Regions from separate parts of the Pasteurella oralis genome, predicted to be linked through region 2. Evidence: riboswitches for the same ligand, from Rfam matches in the RefSeq annotation. Region 2 holds a riboswitch; each other region holds the start of a gene.
What was found. Region 2 has a riboswitch for thiamine pyrophosphate ahead of thiB (thiamine ABC transporter substrate binding subunit). Riboswitches for the same ligand answer to the same signal wherever they lie in the genome.
Positions count from the first base shown of each region.

Region 1: it holds a riboswitch for thiamine pyrophosphate, as region 2 does, so the genes downstream of both, thiC (phosphomethylpyrimidine synthase ThiC) here and thiB (thiamine ABC transporter substrate binding subunit) in region 2, are expected to answer to the same signal.
Region 3: it holds a riboswitch for thiamine pyrophosphate, as region 2 does, so the genes downstream of both, ACFSAV_RS09815 (ABC transporter ATP-binding protein) here and thiB (thiamine ABC transporter substrate binding subunit) in region 2, are expected to answer to the same signal.

Region 1 is NZ_JBHUFP010000007.1:38,137-43,620, forward strand. It holds gene ACFSAV_RS06255 (HesA/MoeB/ThiF family protein) at 1-29, opposite strand, end outside; gene thiC (phosphomethylpyrimidine synthase ThiC) at 152-2,080, opposite strand; TPP riboswitch at 2,200-2,294, opposite strand; gene pgi (glucose-6-phosphate isomerase) at 2,506-4,155, shown strand; gene ACFSAV_RS06270 (helix-turn-helix domain-containing protein) at 4,465-5,133, opposite strand; gene ACFSAV_RS06275 (helix-turn-helix domain-containing protein) at 5,369-5,484, shown strand, end outside.
Region 2 is NZ_JBHUFP010000015.1:73,984-79,467, forward strand. It holds gene bioB (biotin synthase BioB) at 1-963, opposite strand, end outside; gene thiQ (thiamine ABC transporter ATP-binding protein) at 1,023-1,673, opposite strand; gene thiP (thiamine/thiamine pyrophosphate ABC transporter permease ThiP) at 1,666-3,276, opposite strand; gene thiB (thiamine ABC transporter substrate binding subunit) at 3,281-4,285, opposite strand; TPP riboswitch at 4,324-4,416, opposite strand; gene glnE (bifunctional [glutamate--ammonia ligase]-adenylyl-L-tyrosine phosphorylase/[glutamate--ammonia-ligase] adenylyltransferase) at 4,634-5,484, shown strand, end outside.
Region 3 is NZ_JBHUFP010000025.1:83,106-88,589, reverse strand. It holds gene ACFSAV_RS09830 (ABC transporter substrate-binding protein) at 1-935, opposite strand, end outside; gene tenA (thiaminase II) at 955-1,608, opposite strand; gene ACFSAV_RS09820 (ABC transporter permease) at 2,075-2,827, opposite strand; gene ACFSAV_RS09815 (ABC transporter ATP-binding protein) at 2,827-3,549, opposite strand; TPP riboswitch at 3,622-3,721, opposite strand; gene ACFSAV_RS09810 (YnfA family protein) at 3,856-4,182, shown strand; gene ACFSAV_RS09805 (DNA recombination protein RmuC) at 4,403-5,484, opposite strand, start outside.

The DNA of each region.
Region 1 (5,484 bases), on a different contig from region 2:
CGTAAAAATGTTTGATCGGATAATGGCATTTTGTATTCTCTGATTTAGTGATATAAAACTTGGCGAAAAGTGACCGCACTTTTGCATAAGAGAGGACGCATCATTTAGCGTCTTCTTTTTATTAAGCTCAATATTTAAATAATTTACAAAGTTATTGTGTTAAATGTTGGCTTTGATGATAAATTTCACTGCCTTTTTCACGGAATTTTTCTGCCATTTCACGCAAACCTTTAGTTTGGGATTCGTCTATATTAGTAACATCTATTTGTTGTAACTCTTTTGCGTAATCACGCACTTCTTGTGAAATTTTCATCGAGCAGAATTTCGGACCACACATAGAACAGAAATGAGCTATTTTGCCCGATTCTTGTGGTAAGGTTTCATCGTGATAGGTTCGTGCAGTTTCTGGATCAAGGGAAAGATTAAATTGATCTTCCCAACGGAATTCAAAGCGGGCTTTTGACATCGCATTATCGCGAATTTGAGCAGCAGGATGGCCTTTAGCTAAATCTGCTGCATGAGCGGCTATTTTATAAGTAATTAACCCTTGTTTAACATCGTGTTTGTCAGGCAATCCTAAATGCTCTTTTGGTGTCACATAACACAACATCGCACAACCAAACCAGCCAATCATGGCAGCTCCGATGCCAGAAGTGAAATGATCATAACCTGGGGCAATATCAGTGGTAAGAGGGCCTAACGTATAGAATGGCGCTTCGTGACAATGAGAGAGTTCTTCAGTAACATTACGTTGAATCATGTGCATTGGAATGTGTCCAGGACCTTCTATCATCACTTGGACATCATATTCCCAAGCAATTTTAGTGAGCTCACCTAGTGTATACAGCTCTGAAAACTGGGCTTCATCATTGGCATCTTGAATTGATCCTGGACGTAAACCATCACCTAAAGATAACGATACATCATAGCGCGCACAAATCTCACAAATTTCACGGAAATGAGTATATAAGAAATTTTCGCAATGGTGAGCTAGGCACCATTTTGCCATAATTGAACCACCGCGAGAAACAATGCCAGTTAAGCGTTTTGCTGTCATTGGGATGTAACGTAATAAGGTGCCAGCATGAATTGTAAAATAATCTACTCCTTGTTCGGCTTGTTCGATAATCGTGTCTTTAAAGATTGCCCAAGTAAGATTTTCAGCGACACCGCTGACTTTTTCTAATGCTTGATAGAGTGGGACAGTACCAATTGGCACAGGGCTATTACGAATAATCCATTCGCGTGTTTCGTGAATATGACGTCCAGTAGACAGATCCATTACTGTATCTGCTCCCCAACGAATAGCCCATACTAATTTTTCTACTTCTTCCTCTATTGATGAGGTCACAGCAGAGTTACCAATATTAGCATTGACTTTGACTAAAAAATTACGTCCAATAATCATTGGTTCTAATTCAGGGTGATTGATGTTACAAGGAATAATGGCACGACCAGCGGCGACTTCTTGGCGTACGAATTCAGGTGTAATATGGGGAGGAATTTGAGCACCAAAATTCTGTCCTTGATGTTGTTGTAATAGTATTCCGCTTTTAATTCTGTCTCGTCCCATATTTTCACGAAGCGCGATAAATTCCATTTCTGGCGTAATAATGCCTTGACGTGCATAGTGTAATTGCGTTACTCGTTTTCCTATTTTGCCTTGTTTGACTTGACGTTTAAGCTGAAAACGCAATTCATCTAATGTGTTATCTTGCAAGCGTTGATTAGCATATTCTGAGCTTAATCCTGTGAGGTATTCAGTGTCACTACGTTCTAAGATCCAAGCATCACGATAAGCAGGGATACCTTTAGTAACATCAATGTGTTGATTTTCATCGCCATAAATGCCTGACGTGTCATAAATAGGAATGGACTCATTAGCTTCATATTGCGGGTTATCTTTATCACCACCAACTAATGTCGGACTTAAATGAATTTCACGCATAGGTACTTGGATATCAGCTCGTGAGCCTTGCAGGTAAATGCGCGAAGAGCTGGGATGCTGATAACCTTTTAATGTTTGAATGAAACTTTGGGCTGAAGCACGTTTTTCACGGCGAGTTGTAAGTTTTGACATAAGCAAATATACCTTTTTAATGTGTAATAAAGTAAATTGCTTGTTGAAGTGAGGGAGGGGTGAACTCATCGCTTTAGTTAAATAAGGTTTCCCTTATCACTAAAGAGCGGTCTAATTTTGATGAATTTTAACTTGTTCCCTACGCAAGTATTAACCTAACAGGTTCGACGGATCCCAATATGGTCTCAGCTCGAAAGCACTCCGACAAGTGGGCAAGAGTATAAAAGTAAAGAAACAAAAAAAACAAGAAAGAAACTGAGAAATGTGAGCTATATCACAAAATAGTTGTGACTTTGGAGAGAAATAAGACAATTAATTGATTTATAAAACTTAACTTTGCTTTTACTCAACCTTTGCCTCTTAACCAAAAAACTAATTTAGTATATTATTTCATTCATTTGATATGACATAAAAAAGGAAAAGCTATGAAAAACATTAACCCAACATCTACTGCTGCATGGAAAGCCTTAGAACAGCATAACCAACAACAAAGTGCGGTGACAATTCAGCAACTTTTTGCTCAAGAAAAAGATCGTTTTGCAGATTATTCATTGATGTTTAATAACGAGATTTTGGTGGATTTTTCGAAAAATAATGTGACTAAAGAAACATTAGCGTTGTTACGTCAATTAGCAAATGAATGTGCATTATCTGATGCTATTGAAGCAATGTTTACAGGTGAAAAAATCAATAGAACCGAAGATCGTGCTGTCTTACATACGGCATTACGTAATCGAGCAAATACAGCAGTGTTAGTTGATGGGCAGGATGTGATGCCAGAGGTAAATGCGGTATTAGCAAAAATGAAAGCGTTTTGTCAACGTGTCATTTCAGGTGAATGGAAAGGTTATACAGGTAAAGCAATTACTGATGTGATTAATATTGGTATTGGTGGTTCAGACTTAGGGCCTTATATGGTTACTGAAGCACTACGTCCTTATAAAAATCATTTGAATTTACATTTTGTATCGAATGTTGATGGAACACATGTCGCGGAAGTGTTGAAGAAAGTGAATCCAGAAACGACCCTGTTTTTGGTGGCTTCGAAAACTTTTACCACTCAAGAAACTATGACAAATGCGATTTCTGCGCGTGATTGGTTCTTAGCAAGTGCTAAAGAACAGCAGCATGTAGCGAAACACTTTGCTGCCCTTTCAACCAATGCTAAAGCTGTAGCTGAATTTGGTATTGATACTCATAATATGTTTGAATTCTGGGATTGGGTTGGTGGTCGTTATTCATTATGGTCAGCGATTGGATTATCTATTGCATTATCAATTGGTTTTGAGCATTTTGAAGCTCTTTTAGCAGGGGCGCACGCGATGGATCAACATTTCCGTACCGCGCCAATCGAACAAAATATTCCAACTACTTTAGCGCTCGTTGGCTTATGGAATACGAATTTTTTAGGGGCGCAAACAGAAGCTATCTTACCTTATGATCAATACTTACATCGTTTTGCGGCGTATTTCCAACAAGGTAATATGGAATCAAATGGAAAATACATTGATCGTGATGGGAAGGAGATTAATAATTATCAAACGGGACCAATCATTTGGGGGGAACCTGGTACTAATGGTCAGCATGCTTTCTATCAACTTATCCATCAAGGCACGACTCTAATCCCTTGTGACTTTATTGCGCCAGCGCAAACACACAATCCACTTGCTGATCATCATGAGAAATTATTATCAAATTTCTTTGCGCAAACTGAAGCTCTGGCTTTTGGTAAAAGTAAGCAAGAGGTTGAAGCTGAATTTATCAATGCAGGTAAGTCACTAGATGAAGTGAAAGACATTGTGCCATTCAAAGTCTTTACGGGTAATAAACCAACTAACTCTATTTTAGTACAAAAAATGACACCATTTAGCTTAGGCGCATTAATTGCAATGTATGAGCATAAAATTTTTGTACAAGGTGTGATTTTTAATATTTATAGCTTCGATCAATGGGGAGTTGAATTAGGCAAACAATTGGCAAATCGCATTTTGCCAGAATTAGCTAGTGATGGCAAAATTGAAAGCCATGATAGTTCGACTAATGGGTTGATCAATCAATATAAATCTTGGCGTTAAGTTAAATAACGATAAGATTTAATAGCAGATCTGCACTTTAAGATGGGATTGATTATCCAATTGAAGTGCAGATTTTTTTATTACTGAAGGGTTTTATAGATTAAAATAAATACAAATTGGTATTTATTATAATACTATCATTAAAAATAAATTAAGGGAGTGATCATTTTTAATTAACCCGATTTTATTCGTAGATAAATAATAAAAAACATTTTAATAATAGCTTATTTTTATATGGCTGAATAAAATTTAAACTAAGTAATAAATGAAATATAAAAATTAAACTAATATCAATTATTTTTTGAGCGATTAAATTAAATGATGACCTATAAACACAACTCGACCAATAATTTCAACATTTTTATCTTCTCCCATATCTAATTCAATCGGTGGATAAATAAGCTGATTATCACTAATTAATCGAATACCATTTGGTAGCCCTTGAATTCGTTTTATCCATAGCTGTTTGCCGAAACGCATAAGATAAATTTCACCATCTTTAGGTGTTATTACCGCGCGATTAATTAGCAGAAGATCACCGCTGTGAATCGTCGGCTGCATACTATCTCCAGAAGCAACAATAAAAGCAAGTTTATTAGGAACTATTCCTCTTAAACTTAACCATTGGGTACTTAATCCAATGTAATCATCAGGTGGTATGTTAAAATGATTGAGGGTAATATCTTGATAAACGGGAATTTGTACCTGATCTTCGCTATTTCCTGCTTTACTGACTTGTAGTTGCGTTGAATAATGATGGGTTCGTTCATCGATATCTTTACTAAAAGAAGAGTTACTCACAGGATTATTTTCGTCATATAATCCAAGTTGTTTTTGTACAGCAACTGGAAATGAAGAGTAATGATATTCAAATGTTCTTCCTTTAACCCCTTCTCTTTGGCGCTTTATCCATCCCTCACGAGCTGCTTTTTTCACAATACCTTTATCTGATGAAGGTAAATACAATCCCTTTCCCATAAGCTCTTTAATTGAAAACCACTCTTGATAGTTCTGCATAAAAACCTTGTTAGGAACTCTACTGATGTTGACTTTGTGAGAATTTAACCTATTGATCTGTTTGAAATTAAATCAAGAAGATAAATTTTTTGAAAAAGAACTATTGAGTTCCTTTGAAAATGGTTGTATAGTTCTTATCAGTTACTCACATGTGTGCTGAAGCATGTATTAATTTAAGTCATAAGGATATCACATAATGAAAAAGAGTAAAAAGAATATGCATCGCGCATATATTATTGCTGCAATTAAGGAAAAAGGCAGTTCGCTTGCTCAACTTTCTGTTCAAGCTGGTTTACATCCCAGAACGCTTAA
Region 2 (5,484 bases):
CAATTTAGCCATCAACAATTGATCACCATCTTCTTCTGGGTTTCCCGTCACTAATAACTTATCTCCATAGAAAATAGAATTCGCGCCAGCCATAAAACACATCGCCTGCATTTCTTCTGACATACCTTGACGCCCTGCTGATAAACGCACATAACTTTTCGGCATCGTAATTCGTGCAACGGCAATCGTACGAACAAATTCTGTCCAATCTAATTCAGCTGCCTCAGCTAACGGCGTACCCTCAACTTTAACAAGTTGGTTAATTGGTACTGACTCTGGTTGAGGATCTAAATTAGCCAAGCTTGCAATCAATCCTGCACGCTCTTTTCTTGTTTCATTCATACCAATAATACCGCCACAGCACACTTTTAATCCCGCTTGACGAACTTTACCTAAAGTATTAATACGATCATCAAATTGACGTGTTCCGATCACATTATGATAGTGTTCTGGCGCAGTATCTAAATTATGATTATAGTAATCTAAGCCTGCCTGTTTTAAATCTTCTGCCATTCCATCTTGTAATAAACCAAACGTCCCACAAGTTTCTAAACCCAATTCTTTCACTGCTTTAATAATAGCAGTTACCTTTTCCATATCTTTTGGCTTTGGACCTCGCCATGCTGCGCCCATACAAAAACGCCCAGCACCGCGTGCTTTTGCAATTTTGGCTTTGGCAACAATTTCTTCGACATCTAATAATTGTTGATTTTGTACGCCAGTTTGATAACGAGCAGACTGGGGGCAATAACCACAATCTTCTGGGCAACCACCTGTTTTAATTGACATTAAGGTAGACAACTGAATTGCTTTCGGATTGAAATTTTCACGATGTACCTGTGCTGCACGATATACTAAATCAAGAAAGGGAGTCTCAAATAACGCTTCGATTTTACATACAGACCAATATTCTAACGTTGGATGTGGTGTTAGGGTTCGCACCTCAAAAGTTGTTGTTGTCATATTTTTTCTATTTCCTTTGTTATATACCGCTTAAAAGTGCGGTCTATTTTCCAATAAAATTATCTAATTAAAATCTGCGATTGACTAATCCTACCATGCTCAACTTGAATAATACGATCAATTTTTTCCAATAATTCATTTGGCTGATGAGTAACCACGATTAAAGTCAGCTGTTTCTCTATACATAATTGATCAATTAATTCCAACATTTCTACACGCAAATTAGGATCAAGCGCGGAAAAAGGCTCATCGAGTAATAAAATTGGTTTATCGCGTAACAAACAACGTGCTAATGCAACGCGTTGCCTTTGTCCACCTGATAAGTTTTGCGGTAGTTGGCCTAAATATTTTTCTAAACCAACCGCTGCTGCGACATCATGTACTTTCTGTTGCTCAATTTGATTTAACTTTAAACTTGGCTTTAATCCTAAGGCAATATTTTCCGCTACAGTAAGATGAGTAAATAAGTTGTTCTCCTGAAATAAAATTGAAACAGGACGCTGATGCGGTTGTGTTTTCGTATGATTTTCACCATTCAACCAAACTTCACCTCGCTCTACAAATTCAAAGCCTGCAATCAAATTTAATAATGTACTTTTACCTGCACCGCTCGCCCCAATGACAGCGACTTTCTGTTGTGCTGGAATATGTAAATCCAACTCAAATCTGGCTGTTTTATAACAAAATTGCACCTGATGTAATTTAATCATTATCTTTTTCCTTATGCCACTCAATTAAAATAAAAGCAGCCATACAAAAAACTAATAAGATAAACGCAGTAACAGCAGCCTCTTGGCTACGATAATGACCAAGTTGTTGATAGAGCAAATGTGGCAGAGAAGTAAAATCTTCATTACCAAATAAGGCAATCGCAGTGAAATCCCCTAGAGATAAAGCGCAAGCTAATGCAAAAGCATACTTTACTGGCGAACGTAAAGTATGCCATTCAATCAAGGAAAAACGTTGCCAGCCTCGAAGATGCAGAGATTGACATAATTTTTCGTAGTAAATCATGTTGTTATTCATCGGAACTGCAAGAATTCGTAATACAAATGGCATCGCAGCTAGCGCGTTACAGCATACTACAACTATAAAAAGATGTAGTGTAGAAAAATCAATCTCACGTAATAGAATGAATAATCCAATCGCAACAACAAGCGTAGGAATAGCTAAAATTGTCGCACCAATATTAAGAATCAAATCAGAAAAGCGACGATATTCCAACCAATATAACTGCCTTGCGCATAGTAATAAAGCAAATGACAAGATTAGTGCGATAAAAGCAGAAGTTGGCGCTATCAATGCGGAATAACCTATTGCTTTCCACAGTTGAGGTTGTAACCATATAGAAAACAGCTTTGGCGAAAATAACGCGGAAAATAAAATATGCAACAAAGGTAACAATACAAAACTAGTTGCCAATATAATCAATAAAATTTGCCAAAATCTAACCGCTCTTGGTTGAGGGGAAATCCAATATTGACGACTGTGTAATGTTGTTTCTGGTACCTTAGCTAAAAAGCTACTTAACACAAATAAACCGAAGCAAAAGATAAATTGTAATAGTGCAAATAAAGCTGCTTTTGGGAGATCAAATTCAAACAGTACTGCTTGATAAATGGCAACTTCTAATGTCGTATACTTAGGTCCACCACCAAGGGTTAACACAATGGCAAAACTAGTAAAGCACAGCATAAAAATTAAAGTAAAGACAGGAGATAATTGCTGACGCAAATAAGGTAGCTCAATTAGGCGTATAAATTGCCAACCACGAATATTAAGTTGAGCAGCAAGCTGTCTTTGTTGAATGGGAATATGTTGTAATCCTTGCAAAAACATTCGAGTCGCTAATGGAATATTAAAAAACAGGTGCGCGATTAAAATACCCGTTAATCCATAGATGTTTGGTGTCCAATTAATATCTCCAATTGCCATTAACGTAGCTAACCAACCTGAACTACCATATACACCTAATAAACCAAAAATTGCTACTAAAGCAGGCAAAACAAAAGTTAATGAAAACAACTTTAAAATCAATGTATTCGCAATAAACTGTTGATAAAAAAATGCGCGTGCTAATAATGCCCCAAAAATAACAGACAACAATGCGGATAAAAATGCCTGCCAAAGACTAAATAAAATAACGTGATGCAAATACCGATCAGTCAGTAAATAATACCAACTATACTCACCTTGAATAGAAAAAACAGCAGTTAATGGAAAAACATAAAAGACAATAAGTAATAAAATCACCAAAATTCCGCCCAAATAGTGGGACGGGCGAAATTTTGGTGACATCAATAGTTGCAACATGTGATTACTTAGTTAAGGTTGTTTGCCAAACAGCGATCCATTTTTTTAGCTGTTGTGCATTAACTTGGGTAGTATCTAATACTTTCGATTGCAATTGTTTTACTTTTAATGCATCAAAATGCGGTTCAATTTGTGCGTCAATTACAGATAGCATCACATTATTTTTAACTAAATGCAGCTGAGCTTCAGGTTGAATTAAAAATGTAAGAAAATGATCAGCACAAACATTATCACGATTTATCACTTTTGCGGCTGTTTCAATTTGAAGTACGCCACCTTCAGTAAACTCTGTTGCCATGTACTGATCTTTTTGTTCAAATACAAGATGATACAACGGCGATGTACTATAACTAAGTACTAAGTCTGCCTCACCTTTTAAGAAAGCGCCATATGTATCAGACCAGCCTTTTCCTACTGTGACTGTATGTTTAGCAAGCTTTTGCCATGCTTGTGTAATTTCATGTTCAGGATAAACTTTATTCATCCAAATTAATAAACCACGTCCAACACTACTCGTACGCGGATCTTGGTAAATAATGTTTAAATCATCGCGGGTAACCAGTTCTTGTAAACTTTGCGGTGGATTTTGTACTTTTGTCTTATCATAAATAAAAGCAAATTGCCCAAAATCATAAGGTAAAAAAGTCTTATCTTTCCATATAATTGGTAACGAAAGTTGATTTAAATCGACTGTATTTGGCGCAAATAACTCGCTTTTTCTCGCTTCTTCTAATACATAATTATCTAACCCAACAACAATATCTGCTTTCGTTTTTTTCCCTTCTAAACGTAAGCGATTAAACATAGTGCCAGAATCACCAAACGCAGTGAAATTTACTTGGCATTGTGGAAATTGTTTTTCAAATGCTGTTTTTATCTTTGGACCAGCTCCCCAATCTGATGTAAAAGAGTCATAAGTATAAACATTGATAGTTTGCATTTGTGCAAACGCAGCCAATGAAAAGGTTGAAAATGCGGTTAAAAATAAAGAAGTTTTAAATTTAGACATTGTGTCCTCTCTTGTTATGGCATCAAAAAAGTACACAGTAATATTGACTGTTAGTTTCCTACGCCAGTATTAACTGCATCAGGTTCACGGGTATTATCTCAGCCATCAAAGTAGCACCCCGACTAAGTGGGTAAGTCTATAATATTTTATGAGGAAACAAAAGGTTATTTATTGATTCCTATAGCTTATATTTTCAAATAGAAGAAAAATAAAATATAAAAGAGAAACCAAAAAATTATTTGTCTAAAATTCTGGAACTTCCATCGCAAAAGTGAAAAATTACTACAGTGAAAACCGCTATTTTATGCTAAAGTCAGTCTGTTTCTTGTGTATTTAATAGGATTTCTCATGTCTTTATCTTTTAACCAATTTGATCACAAATTAGCTCAACTTGCTCAACAACTGATAAATACATTTCCTGACCAATATGACATCACGTTATTGCAACAAATTGAACTGGATAAAGACGATCTCAATAGCTCAATCGGGCAGCTTCGTTATGCTATTGCAATGTCAGACTTCTTTGCCGATGTATTGTCAAAACAGCCACACTTTTTACAACAATGTTGGCATAATCCTCCTAAGTTAGATGAATGCGATCAATATGTAGTTCGGCTAAATATCCTATTAACGCAAACTCATTCAGAAGAGCAACTTTATAAAGTCCTGCGTCAATTTCGCAATCAAGAAATGGCTAAGCTCAGTTTTTGCCAAAGTCTAAATTTAGGTACCGTAGAAGATATTTTTCTTCGTTTATCTCAGTTAGCTGAGAGCTTAATTATTGCAGCTCGAGATTGGCTCTATGTGCGTGCTTGTGAAGAAATGGGAACACCCATGGATGAACAAGGTCAGCCACAGCAGCTCTATATTTTAGGCATGGGTAAACTTGGTGGTTTTGAACTCAATTTTTCTTCAGATATTGACTTAATTTTCACTTATCCAGCTAATGGTGAAACCATCGGTGCACGAAAAAGGGTTGAAAACGCTAAATTTTTCACACGGTTAGGACAACGTTTAATTAGCGCATTAGATCAATATACAGTTGATGGATTTGTTTATCGAACAGATATGCGCTTACGCCCTTTTGGTGAAAGTGGCGCTTTGGCATTAAGCTTTGCCGCTATGGAACAATATTATCAAGATCAAGGGCGTGATTGGGAACGTTATGCAATGATAAAAGGGCGAATTCTAGGTGCAAA
Region 3 (5,484 bases), on a different contig from region 2:
ACTGCATAATCACTTAATGGTTTAACGACCTTTGTCAACCCATTATCTTTCAAGAATACAGCCATACGTTCATAGCGATGCCCATCTAACGCGCGAGGACGTAATGTCAAGCGAGGTAAAGTATCTTGCCAAGCCAAGCGATTGATCTCATTATCTAACTCTTTTGGTTTATAGGTCACATAGGCTTGCCATGCATCGTCAGGATGGTTTAATGTGTAAATTGTCGCTTGTTCAAGTGCGGTCAGAAATTTACTAATTTTTTCTTTTGCCATGTTATGTTTATTAGCGACCAAAATAAGTTCATCATAAATCGGTACACCATGTTCTTCGGGGTAAAACGCACGACCAGGGTGTTTCTCGACCTTCATTTGGTTAAGCTCTACATTACGGAACCCTCCGATCACTGCATCAACCTGACCACTAATAACAGAAGGAGAAAGCGACCAATTCACATTGATCATTTCTACATCTTTATTAGTTAATCCTGCCGATTTAAGCATTGCAGTTAACAAAGAATCTTCAAAACCGCTCACGGAATAACCAATTTTTTTGCCTTTTAAATCAGCTAAACTGTTGATATTACTTTTTTCTAATACAATCAAGCTATTAAGTGGTGTTGAAACCAGTGTACCAACGCGTGTTAATGGCAAATCCTCGGCAACTTGAATTTGCAGTTGTGGTTGATAATCAACGGCTAAATCTGCTTTACCAGCGGCAACCAGTTTAGGGGGAAGAGAAGGGTCGGCAGGTTCAATAATTTCAACCTCTAAGTCATTTTGTGCAAAATAGCCTTTTTGTTGCGCCACAATAATGGCTGCGTGATCTGGATTGACGAACCAATCGAGTAATAACGTCAATTTTTCTTTTGCCGATACGGAAAAACTGACTCCCATTGCGAGTGCCAGAGTGAGTGTATTTTTAACTAATTTTTGCATCATCTTTCTCCTACTTTGTTTAACTTAAATCTAAGCCCATTTGCCAGAATGCAGATTCCATTCGGGTGGCAGTATTAAAAATATGTTGTAATTTCTTTATCTGTGTATCAGTTAAATTTGCGCACAGTGTGTCTAATAGGTTAGTAGTATTTTGTGCAGCTGTTTGAAATTCTTCACCTGAATAAGCATCAATCCATGCTTGATATGGATTATTTTTAGGACTAATATCACTTTCCACGATATGTTTGGCTATCACCGCATAACCAATGGCGCAAGGCGCAATAGCTGTGTAAAGTTCTGCTAAACCGTTTGTCATGCCTATGTCTAACACATAGCGTGTATATGCCACACAAGCAGCAGATTCTTTAGTGCTCAATAAAGTTTTTTCATCAATTCCCCAGCTTTCACAAAATTGAATATGCAGCTGAATTTCGTGCAACAATGCGCCAATTGCATCATGTGCGTTTTTCATTTGGACAAAATTTTCTGCTTTATAAATCCCCAGTGACAATGCTCGGTTGTATTGAAACAGAAATAAATAATCTTGTTTGAGATAGTGTTGAAAGCAGATTTTCGGCAATGTGCCGTTGGCAAGTTGTTGTACAAAGGGATGGTGAATATATGTTTGCCAATATTGGTTTGCGTTGTTGATGAGTTGTTGTGTTGTAGACATGTTGTTTCCTATCATTTTTAACGTAAGGTTTCATCTTTACTTTCTTTTACTTGTGCAAAAGAAAGGTATACCCCGACTAAGTAGCTTATCCTTGATTAAAAAGGAATTTTTTAACAATAAATAAGTTACTTTCACTTCGTTACGTAATGTTATTTCCTTAAAAATGCCTTTTCCAAGCAGGCAGCTTACACAAAGGCTTCATTGAGTTAGCTGGTTATAAAAGTGCGGTGAGATTTTAAAATTTTTAAAAAAATGACCGCACTTTAAAAGCACTTTATTCTGTTTCTTGTTTTGCTACTTCTGTAGCGTTGAATTTTCCATTAGGTCAATACTATGAAATAAAGACCCTCAATCTATGCAATTTTTATTTGCTTCGTTTACCCAGTGAGCTGTTGTTAAAATGCTATTCAAAAGCGCTTATTTACCTTTTGCTGATCTATCTTTGCCCAAACAAAGAAAAGTGAAATCACTTCAAATATCTTATCCATGGGATCCATCTATTCAGTAAATAATCCACACTGAAATACAGTGTTAAACTTATCAGCATCAAGATAAATAGTGCTGAAAACATTAAATCGACTTGCATGCGTGCATTTGCATGTAACATTAAATAACCCAATCCCTGCGAAGAACCGACCCACTCGCCTACAATTGCGCCAATAGGGGCGACAGAAACTGCGATACGTAATCCAGAGGCAAAAGAGGGAAGGGCTGCGGGGAGGCGGACTTTAAATAGCATTGCAATGGGTGAAGTTTTCATGGTTTTAGCTAATTCGAGCCATTGCATTGGTGTATTGCGTAGTCCGTCGTAACAGGCTGCGGTGACAGGGAAGTAAATAATCAAGATAGTCATAGCAATTTTGGAGGCAAGACCGTAGCCAAACCAAAGCACCAATAAGGGTGCAATAGCGAATACTGGAATAGCTTGTGAAATAACGAGTAATGGCAATAACAATGCGGATAAATGGGGAGATAGGCTGAGTAATAGCGCGGAGATTAAGCCTAATATAACACCCAAACTCAATCCTAAACCGATTTCTAACATGGTGACTTGTGCATGCTGCCAGAGTAAATCATAGCGACTGGTCAGTTGCGTTAAGATGTCTGTTGGTGGCGGCAACATATAATGTGGAATAGCAAAAAAACTGACCGCACTTTGCCAACAAATGAGTAAAAATAAAGCTAAAAAAGCGACTTTAATTAGGGAGATCACCTTCATCAAATTGCACCCTGCATCAGTTGGTTAAGTAGATATTGTTGTAATTGCCATAAATCGTGTTGCACGAGTTCTCGTGGTGTATCGCCTATAGGTGAAATTTTAGTGGATAACGTGGCAGGATAATGTTGCAAAATATAAATCTCATCGCTTAAACGAATAGCTTCTTGTGGATCATGTGTAATAAATAATACGGTTTTATCTTTCAATAAGGTATGAGCGAGATTTTGTAATTGTAAGCGAGAGATGGCGTCCAATGCCGAGAAAGGTTCATCCATTAAAATGATTTCTGCTTCCTGCATTAACGTACGAGCAAGTGCAATGCGTTGACGTTGCCCGCCAGACAGGTAATAACAGGCTTTATGTTGGTGGTTGTCCATGTTTACTGCAGTCAGCAATTGTTTAGCTCTAGCGATTGTCGCTGCATTTTTTGTGTTGTTCAAATGATGAATGAGTTGGACATTATCTAAAACAGATAGCCATGGGTAGAGCGCATCTTGTTGCGCCATGTAGCTGACTTTTCCCCCTTGTGGGAAATGAATTTCGCCTTGCGTTTTAGCAGTGTTTTCTAATCCTGCAATCGCACGTAATAACGTTGATTTTCCCACACCAGATGCACCGAGTAAGCTTATCCATTTTCCTTTGGGCAAGCAAAAAGAAAAATCAGCAAATAATGGCGCTTGATTATAACGCAAAGTTAAATTACGAATTTCAACGGCATTCATGGTTTAAACCATTCATTCAGCGTTGCAAGAAAAATAATTGAAAAATAGAAAATGATAAAAGAAAAGGGGGAAGTATTGGCATAATTAGTTTCCTACGTCAGTACGAGCTGTATCAGGTTCACGGGTATCATCTCAGCTTTACTTATTTTGTAAAGCACCCCGACTAAAGTGCAATAAGGCTACCTAAGTTAGTTAAAAAGAGAAGTAATTTATTAAAGAATTGTGATCAATATCACATTATTTAATTTAGTTGTGATGATTTCTTCAGCAGAGTATTCTATTTTAGTGAATGATTAAGGATAGTTTATGCTACAAACTTTGGGTTTATTTATTTTAACTGCATTAGCTGAAATTATTGGCTGTTGGTTACCTTATTTATGGCTACGTCAAGAAAAAAGCGCGTGGCTACTGATTCCAGCTGCGCTTAGCCTAACATTATTTGTTTATTTGTTGACCTTACATCCTACCGCAAGTGGGCGAATTTATGCAGCTTATGGTGGCGTGTATATTAGCGTAGCACTGATTTGGCTGTGGTTAGTTGATGGTCAACCTTTACGCTGGCAGGATTGGTTAGGCGTTGCTTTTTGTTTAATAGGTATGGCAGTAATTATGTTTACCGAGAAATCGGGTTAAAGAGAGTCATTTTATGAAATAAAATTGCATATGATAAAAAGCGACTATTATTTTTCGCGAGCTTTTTTAATTGGATGTCTCTCGTTCCTATCGACTGGGTGTTGGCGAGTGAGCGATTTAAGGACATTATTCGTCAGCAGTATGTGGAATTACAAATCAAATAAAGTTAAAAAACAGCAGCAACAAGTTAATATTTACTGCTGTTTTTTTATTGAGTAGATTAACTCGTTTGGCTTTCGGTTTGATTTTCTTCTGCTTTTACCATTTGTAACCGTTCGTTCTCGATATCATTATGTAATAATTCTACGGTAGGCATATTTTTATTGGCTTTTGCAGAAAGTGCTTTAAAACGTTCAACTTTTCCAACTAAGCCTTGCTGTCCAATAAGCGCGGTTACTGTGCTGTTGTAATGTGTACTGGCTGTAGAAATGCTGTTACCAAGCTTATTCAAACGTTCTGCAATTAAACAAATTTGATTATAAATGTCACCTGCTCGAGCACTAATTTCTTTAGCTTCACTATTCCCTCGCTCGATTCGCCATAAGTTTGCAACTGTGCGTAAAATAGGCATTAAAGTAGTGTGCGAAACGACAATAACATTTTTCTCGTAACCATAATTAAATAAGTTTGGCTCCATTTTCATTGCTTCGATATAAGCAGGTTCAAGGGCAATAAACATCAGAACAAAATTTGGGCTGCGCATGCCAATTAAGTTGCTATAATCTTTACGTGATAAGTCATCGATATGATTTTTTATCGCTTTAATATGTTCACGTAATTTACTGTGACGAGTTATTTCATCTTCCGTATTCACTGCATTTTCATAAGCAACTAATGACATTTTACTATCAATGATTAAATGCTTATTGTCAGGCAAATTTAACACAAAATCGGGGTAATTATGTTTACCTTCATTATCTTTAAAATGTGCTTGTGCAGTGTAATGTTGTCCTTCTATTAAGCCTGCCAATTGTAACGCTCGTTCCAGCTGTACTTCACCCCAATTACCTAGCGTTTTCTTTTCACCCTTTAAAGCAGAAGTCAGATTATCGGCTTGTTGCGACATAGTGAGCCCGATTTGCAATACTTTTTTTATTTCTGCCTCTAAACCGGCATTACCTTTTACTGATTCTGAATGGATTTCATTCACACGTTTTTGAAAACCTTCAATTTGCTCACGGAAGGGTTTAAGTAGGCTATCTAACGCGGTCTGATTGCTTTGACTAAAATGACGACTTTTTTCTTCTAAAATACGATTGGCTAGATTTTGAAATTCTATGCTAAGTTGTTGCTTACTTTGCT